DNA from 2 places in the Lactobacillus johnsonii genome. Region 2 is predicted to be linked to the other one. Evidence: predicted binding sites of a transcription regulator. Region 2 holds the regulator's gene; the other holds the start of a gene.
The links. Region 2 encodes HrcA, which represses chaperone genes, less so after heat shock. Its sites were predicted from a motif close to TTAGCACTCNNNNNNNNNGAGTGCTAA; they were not measured.
Positions count from the first base shown of each region.

Region 1: a site for HrcA is predicted at 2,256-2,282, ahead of H0I41_RS06835 (ATP-dependent Clp protease ATP-binding subunit). Genes of this name have one in related genera too.

Region 1 covers NZ_CP059055.1:1,433,076-1,437,515, forward strand. Annotated here, with positions in the region: gene ptsP (phosphoenolpyruvate--protein phosphotransferase) at 1-1,553, opposite strand, end outside; gene H0I41_RS06825 (phosphocarrier protein HPr) at 1,553-1,819, opposite strand; gene H0I41_RS06830 (hypothetical protein) at 1,939-2,121, opposite strand; gene H0I41_RS06835 (ATP-dependent Clp protease ATP-binding subunit) at 2,326-4,440, shown strand, end outside.
Region 2 covers NZ_CP059055.1:809,557-813,996, reverse strand. Annotated here, with positions in the region: gene dnaK (molecular chaperone DnaK) at 1-1,435, opposite strand, end outside; gene grpE (nucleotide exchange factor GrpE) at 1,453-2,031, opposite strand; gene hrcA (heat-inducible transcriptional repressor HrcA) at 2,043-3,101, opposite strand; gene H0I41_RS03795 (GyrI-like domain-containing protein) at 3,243-3,869, opposite strand; gene abc-f (ribosomal protection-like ABC-F family protein) at 3,885-4,440, opposite strand, start outside.

The sequences.
Region 1 (4,440 bases), 620 kb from region 2:
AAAAGGATTGGGAACATAATGTCATCACCTGCAGCTTCACCACACATACCACACCAAATACCATTTTCATGAGCACCATCAATAGTGTGCTTAATCAAACGTAAAACAGATGGGTTGTATGGTTGGTAAAGATAAGAAACGTTATCATTACCACGATCAGCAGCCATAGTATATTGGATTAAGTCGTTAGTTCCAATTGAGAAGAAATCAACTTCTTTAGCAAATTGATCAGCTAAGACAGCAGCAGCTGGAACTTCGATCATCATACCAACTTGTAAGTCGTCACCGATCTTAACGCCTTCTTTAGCGAGTTTATCTTTTTCTTCAGCTAAGATTTGTTTTGCTTCACGTAATTCTGCTAAAGTACCAATCATTGGGAACATAATTCCTAATGGACCATATGCAGATGCACGAAGTAAGGCTCTTAATTGAGTTCTAAAGATATCCTTGTATTGCATTGAAAGACGGATAGCACGAACACCTAAGAATGGGTTCATTTCTTCTGGAAGATCCCAGTAATCTAAGTGCTTGTCTCCACCAATATCACAAGTTCTAATGATAGTTTGCTTACCATCCATGTCTTCGATAACTTTCTTGTAAGCATCAAATTGAGCTTCTTCGGATGGGAAGTCTTTTGAATCCATGTATAAGAATTCAGTTCTGTACAAACCAATTGCTTCAGCACCGTTTTCTTTTACACCCTTCATATCATTAGGAGTACCGATGTTAGCAGCGATAATAAATTTCTTACCATTTGCAGTTACAGATGGTTCATTCTTTAGCTTCTTCCATTCTTCCTTTTGCTTAGCGAAGGCTTCACCTTTCTTAGTGTATTCTTCGATTTGAGCATCAGTTGGATTAATGATAGCATCGCCGTCTAAACCATCGGCAATAAGCATATCGCCATCTTTAACATCTTTAGTAATAGTTTCAGTACCAACAACAGCTGGAATTTCCAATGAACGAGCCATGATTGCTGAGTGAGCAGTTCTACCACCAACATCAGTTACAAATCCCTTAACGTACTTCTTGTTAAGTTGAGCTGTATCACTTGGTGTTAAATCGTAGGCTACTACTACAACTTCATGGTCAATAGCTGCAGGATCTGGCAATTTCTTACCAAGAAGATGTGCCATAAGACGCTTTGAAACATCGCGTACGTCAGCTGCACGTTCTTGCATATATGCATTGTCAGTCATACCTTCAAAAATAGTAATGAATTTTTGAGCAGTTTCATCTAATGCAGCTTCAGCATTAATTTTTTGATCTTTGATTTCTGTTTCAATAGCCCCAGTAAATTCTGGGTCGCTTAAGAATAGAAGGTGGGCATCAAAAACTTGTGCTTCTTCTGGTCCTAAACTTTCCTTAGCTTTATCACGAACTTTTTCAAGTTCTTTAGTTGATTCTTCAACAACTTTTTTAAAGCGAGCTACTTCAGCATCAACATCGCTAACTGAGGTTTTAGAAAACGAAAGGTCAGGTTCTACCAAAAGGTAGGCTGGTGCAACTGCAATACCATCACTGGCTGCAATTCCCTTTAAAGTTTTCGACATTATTCAGCTAAACCTTCCTTTTTCATAGTGTCAGCAATAGCTTCAATTGCTTCTTTAGCATCGTCACCATCAGCAGTAATAGTTACATCTGCACCTTGGCCAACACCTAAAGACATAACACCCATGATTGACTTCAAGTTTACTGATTTACCATTGTATTCCAAGTTAATATCTGAGTTAAACTTAGAAGCAGCTTGTACCAACAAAGTAGCTGGACGAGCATGAATACCAGTTTCAGCAATAATATGAAATTCGCGTTTTTCCATTTTAAATTATCTCCTTTAAAATCAAAAATAATCGGGAGTTTTATACCCACTCGTTTATTAGGTTATCATGTTTTTTAAATGAAAACAACACAAATGTAAATGTTTACATTATAAAGTACTTAATTTTCATTATCAGATAAGGTATAAATTATATCCCCACCTCTTTGGGCAATCCCAGTTATACTCTGTCTTTTACCATAGCTTCTAAGAGCTAATTGAAATTGAAAAGCATCTTTGGGACTAACTCTATACTCTTTTAATTCACCACTTATAATTTTATCTAATATTTCTTTATAATCCATTTCTTATACTTATCTCCTTGAAGTTTCCGCATCTTTATAAAAAATTTTTTCTTTATCCTATTATATCAATTTTCCATAAAAATCTGGGCTTACCACTTGCAATTAGTAAGTATCCGTACTATGATATTAGCAAGTTAGCACTCATATATCAAGAGTGCTAAAATAGGAATATAGCCTGAATATTATAAGAAAGGCGGAATATTAATGTTATGCGATAACTGTCACGAACGTCCTGCCTCTATTCATCTTTATACAAATGTAAATGGGCAAGATCGTGAAATCTCATTATGTCAACAATGTTATCAAGAATTGAAAAATCAACAAGGACAAAATAATAGTATGAATAATAACAATGCATTTTTTGGCGATTTTGATGATTTATTCAACGCCTTAAATAATAACAACAATGAACAAAATAATCCTCAAGGACATAATCCACGCATGCAAATGGGTGGTGGCCGCAGAGGTGGAAACAATGGTGGTCAAAAATCCCTACTCGACCAGTATGGTACAGATTTAACCGACTTAGCAAAAAAAGGTAAGATTGATCCAGTTATTGGTCGTGATAAAGAAATTGCTCGCGTTATTGAAATTTTAAACAGACGGACTAAAAATAATCCTGTTCTTATCGGAGAAGCCGGTGTTGGTAAAACTGCTGTTGTTGAAGGCTTAGCACAACAAATTGTCGACGGTTCAGTTCCAGCTAAGCTTCAAGATAAAAGAATCATTTCTTTAAATATGGTATCAATGGTTCAAGGAACTGGAATTCGCGGTCAATTTGAACAAAGAATGCAACAACTAATCAAAGAATTAGAACAAAACGATAATATCATCCTATTTATTGATGAAATTCATGAATTAGTTGGTGCTGGCAACGCTGAAGGTGGTATGGATGCTGGTAACATTATTAAACCAGCCTTAGCTCGTGGAGATTTCCAATTAATTGGTGCTACTACTATTAAGGAATATCGAAACATCGAAAAGGATTCTGCCCTTGCTCGTAGATTCCAACCAGTGGAGGTTAAAGAGCCTACAACTGAAGAAACAATTAAGATTTTGCAAGGCATTCGTAAGCGTTACGAAGATTACCACCATGTTCACTATACTGATGAATCTATACAAGCTGCAGTAGATCTTTCTTCACGCTACATTCAAGATCGTTTCTTACCTGATAAAGCTATTGATCTTTTAGACGAAGCTGGTTCAAGGATGAATCTCACTATTCCTTATGTTGATAGTGAAAAAATCAAAGAAAGACTAGATGCTGCTGAAAGCTTAAAGCAAGATGCTTTAAAAAATGAAGATTACGAAAAAGCTGCCTACTATCGTGATCAGATTGAAAAGTATGAAAAATTAAAAGATCAGAAAGTAGATCCTGATCAAACACCTAAAATCACTGAAAAGATCATGAATAAGATCGTTGAGGAAAAAACTAATATTCCTGTCGGTGACTTACAAAAACAAGAAGAAACTCAATTAAAGAATTTAGCTACTGACCTTAAAGATAATGTAATTGGTCAAAACAAAGCCGTTGAAACTGTTGCTCGGGCAATAAGACGAAATCGAGTTGGATTTAACAAATCTGGTCGTCCAATCGGCTCATTCTTATTTGTAGGACCTACTGGTGTAGGTAAAACAGAATTAGCTAAACAATTAGCCAAGCAAATCTTTGGTACAGAAGATGCAATGATTCGATTTGATATGAGCGAATATATGGAACAATACTCTGTATCTAAGCTAATCGGATCTGCACCAGGTTATGTAGGTTATGAAGAAGCTGGTCAATTAACAGAAAGGGTACGCCATAATCCATATAGCTTAATTTTATTTGATGAAATTGAAAAAGCTCATCCTGATGTACTCCACCTATTCTTGCAAATTCTCGATGATGGCCGCTTAACTGATTCGCAAGGTCGCACAGTTTCCTTTAAAGATACCATCATCATTATGACTTCTAATGCTGGTCAAGGAATCAAAGAAGCTAGCGTAGGTTTTGCAGCTGAAAACAGTCATCAAGAACAATTTAAGAATAGCTTAGGTCAATACTTTAAACCTGAATTCTTAAATAGACTTGATGATATAGTTGAATTTAATGCACTTGATAAGAAAGACTTAATCAAGATTGTTGATTTAATGCTTGCAAACACCAATGATATGGTAAAAGATCAGGGCCTACATATTGATGTTACACCTGAAGCAAAAGAACTTCTTGTCGAAAAAGGTTATGATCCTTCTATGGGTGCTCGTCCACTTCGTCGTACGATCCAAGAAGAAATTGAAGATAAGGTAGCCGATTATAAACTTGATAATCCAGCTGCT
Region 2 (4,440 bases):
ATAAACCAGAAGAACTCTTAATGGTAATCTTTTGTTCCTTACCAGTACCCATATCCTTAGCAGATACGTTTACAATACCGTTCTTATCGATATCAAAAGTAACTTGAATTTGTGGAACACCACGTGGTGCTGGTGGAATATCAGTTAATTCAAAGCGTCCCAAAGTCTTGTCATCAGCGGCCATTGGACGTTCACCTTGTAAAACATGAACATCTACTGCTGGTTGGTTATCAGCTGCAGTTGAAAAGATTTGGCTCTTTGAAGTTGGAATAGTAGTGTTTCTGTCAATTAACTTAGTGAAGACACCACCCATAGTTTCAATACCAAGTGATAATGGAGTAACATCAAGTAAAACAATATCCTTAACATCACCTGAGATAACACCACCTTGAATTGCTGCACCTAAAGCAACAGCTTCATCAGGGTTAATTGAGTGGTCAGGTTCTTTTCCAGCCCAATCCTTAACAGCCTTTTGAACTGCAGGGATACGAGTTGAACCACCGTTCAAAATAACTTTATCAATATCATTTACAGTCAAACCTGCATCACTTAAAGCATTGTCAAATGCTACCTTAGTCTTTTGAACTAAATCATCAGTTAATTCATCAAACTTAGCACGAGTTAAATCAGCTTCAAGGTGAAGTGGACCAGCCTCTCCAGCAGAAATGAATGGAAGTGAAATGTGAGTTGAGGAAACACCAGATAAGTCTTTCTTAGCCTTTTCTGCAGCATCCTTTAAACGTTGTAGTGCCATCTTATCGTTAGATAAGTCAACACCATTTTCTTCCTTAAAGTTTTGGATTAACCAATCCATAATTCTTTGGTCAAAGTCGTCACCACCAAGGTGAGTATTACCATTAGTTGATAATACTTGGAAGACTCCATCACCTAATTGCAAGATAGAAACATCGAAAGTACCACCACCAAGGTCGTATACTAATACTTTTTCATCATTTTCATCTTTATCAAGACCATATGCTAAAGCTGAAGCAGTTGGTTCATTGATAATTCTTTGAACATTTAAGCCAGCAATTTTACCAGCATCTTTAGTAGCTTGACGTTGTGCATCGTTGAAATAAGCAGGAACAGTAATAACTGCGTCAGTTACCTTTTCACCCAAATAGTCTTCAGAAAACTTCTTAATGTATTGCAAAATAAAAGCTGAAATTTCTTGTGGAGTATATTCCTTATCTCCAACTTTAACTTTGTAGCCTTCTTCACCCATATGACTCTTGATTGAAACAATAGTGTTAGGGTTAGTGATTGCTTGACGCTTAGCTACTTCTCCAACTTGAATTTCACCATTTTTAAAAGCAACTACAGAAGGAGTTGTACGGTTACCTTCTGGGTTAGTAATAATTTTAGGTTCTTTACCTTCAAGTACGGCAACAGCAGAGTTAGTCGTACCTAAGTCAATACCAATAACTTTTGACATATATGGAACTTCCTTTCTTATTGAGCCACTACAACCATCGCTGGTCTTAATGTTCTATCTTTATATTGATATCCTTTTTGTAAAACTTTAACTACGCGATCTTTTTGTTCATCATTTTCTGCTGCCACAGTTTGAACAGCTTGATGAAGAGAAGGATCAAAAGTTTCGCCCTCGGCTTTAATTTCAGTAATTCCTTGATCTTTCATTGATTTAACTAATGAATCAAGAGTCATCTGAACGCCCTTTTGAAGTTGCTTAGCAGCTTCATCATCGGCTTTAACAGCTAATGCTCGCTCTAAGTTATCCATTGCAGGCAAAACTTCTTTAGCCAAGCTTTGAGATTCATATTTTATTAACTGAGCACGTTCTTTTGCATAGCGCACTTGCATATTTTGAATCTCAGCTTCACTACGTAAGTATTTATCTTCAAGATCCTTATTTTTAGCAGTTAATTCAGCAATTTCTTTTTCATAATTCTCTACTGGATTTTCCTTAACTTCCTCTTTCGGAGCTGCTTTTGGATCTTTTTTTGGTGCCTTATCTGGGGTCACCTCGTCCTTTAAATCTTTTTCATGCGGAAACTCTTCTTTACTCACAGCTAACCTCCTTACTTAAATCTACCATAATAATCTAACAATTTCTTTGCTAGTTCATTCCTAAAATACTCGAGTAATCCGATCATCTGCGAGTATGGCATGTTTGTTGGCCCTAGTAGTGCAATTGTTCCTTTACCATATTTACCAACACTATATTGTGCAGTTAATAAGCTGTAATTTTCAAGTAAATCGGATGGTAATTCTGAACCCAATTTAACCTGAACCTTAGAACTAGAATCATTTTTCAGTTCATCTTCAGGATTAAAACCAATCAAACTTGAAAGTGCATCATTTTGATCAATTAACTTATACAGTGATTTTATCTTGGTTAAATCATCGTTTTCATAATTACTCAAAAGATTAATTTGACCATCAACATACATTTGCTCACTAGCCGCATCTTTAATGACATCTTGTAAGAGATCTAATATTTCCGGTGCAGATCCTCGAGCAATAAGATGATCAGCAATTCGCTTGAGTAATACTTCATTAATTGAACTAAGTGATTTTCCAACTAATTGATCATTAATCAATCGAACAGCTTTTTCAATTTCTTCCCCGTTAGTGTGATGAGGCAAAGTATAAATTTGATTCTTTACATTACCATCATCAGTGACTAAAATGGCCATCACTTGATGACTAGATAGAGGAACAATTCTAAAACCCGTAACTTTTACCGAATGGGTTTCAGGTCCTGCTGCAAAAGCTGTATAGTTAGTCAAATCAGATAAAATCTTTGCAGCTTCCTGCACAATTTCATTAACTTGTTGAAAGGGTCGGTCTAACTGGTAAACAATTTGATTATAGACAGACGTTGGTATTTTTACTGGATTAATTAAATGATCCAAATAGTATCGATAGCCAGCAGTAGAAGGAATTCGTCCACTTGAAGAGTGTGTCTTTTCAAGTAGCCCTTTCTCTTCCAGAACCGCCATTTCATTTCGAACCGTTGCACTGGAGACCTTGACAGGCAGTTGATTCATCACGGTCTTGGAACCTACTGGCTCATGTGTCTGAGTAAAGTCCATAATAATAGTCTTTAAAATAAGTTCTTGCCGTTCAGTCAACATTTTCTCGCCCCCATCATTAGCACTCTTCTTTCTTCTGTGCTAACAATTTATATGATACCATACTTTAGCAATTGTTCAAGTAGAGTGCTAAATCAATTTGATTTTTAACAAAAAAAGCAAGTACTTAGTACTTGCTCAAATTTATTTAATCGGTAGTCTGATTACAGTTCTTACACGATCTACTCTAGTTCTTCGCGGATCACTTAAATATATTTCATGATGATAGCGTGGATTTTTTATATCAATTTGATAATTTTCTGACTTAACAAATTTATGCATATTTTCAATTGTCGTCGATTCGTCATCATAACTACCAATATGCATTTGCTGGACACATAGTCCTTCGTTATATTTAAAAAATTTTACTTTCGAGAAATCTTTTTTCTTCTTTTCACTAGCAGTTTTAACTGCCCAATCCAACTCTTTAGGAGTAACAAAGTCGGGTAAACGAATCATTGAAATCCAAGAAAAGTTTTCTTTATGAGAGTAGTCGATTTTTGAATCATCCCTCATCCACCAGAGACCTTCAAGAGGTGGAACAACAAAATCAAAATAACCTAGGATTTTGTGTTCTCCTTTTTTACTCATTTTAATGGTATAAGCGACACTATACAGCATTTCTAGAGCATTTTTATATGTTCCATCTTCTTTATTTGGATCCCCGCTTCCTGAAACTGCTAGATAGTTCATTTCAGGAATAGTTATTAATTCAGGTTTCTTTTTTGGAAAATATAAATCTTTATATTCTTTTTTATAGTCAAATACCAATTTTTTCTCCTTTAATTATTTAGCTTTTACATCTCCTAATTTTATTCGTTTATCTGTAACCTGACTAATAAAATACTTATCATGTTCAATTAATAGCATTGCCGGTTGTTCTTTTCTTAACATGTTAATTAACTGATCCTGGTTAAACACATCTAAATAATTAGCTGGCTCATCCCATAAATATATATCTGCTTCTTCTACCAATGATTTGGCAATCGCCACTCTTTTTTGCTGCCCCATACTCATTTCTTCAATTTTTGTGGCAAAGCTTTCTCTCGGAAAACCCATTTTTCTAAGAATATTTAATAGATTTTCATAAGATATTTTTTCTTTTTCTGCAAACTGAGATAAAGTACCAGAATATTCAATAAAATTTTGTGGTAAATATGATATCTTTAAGCCATTAACAATATCAAGCTTTCCTTGAGAAATCACATTTTTATCTGGTTTTAAAATATTTTTCAAAAATGTAGACTTTCCAGATCCATTTTTTCCTTCTATAGCTACAATCCCATGATTTTTAATAGTTAAATTTAAATCTTCAAACAATTTCTTATTTTGGACTGTAAGA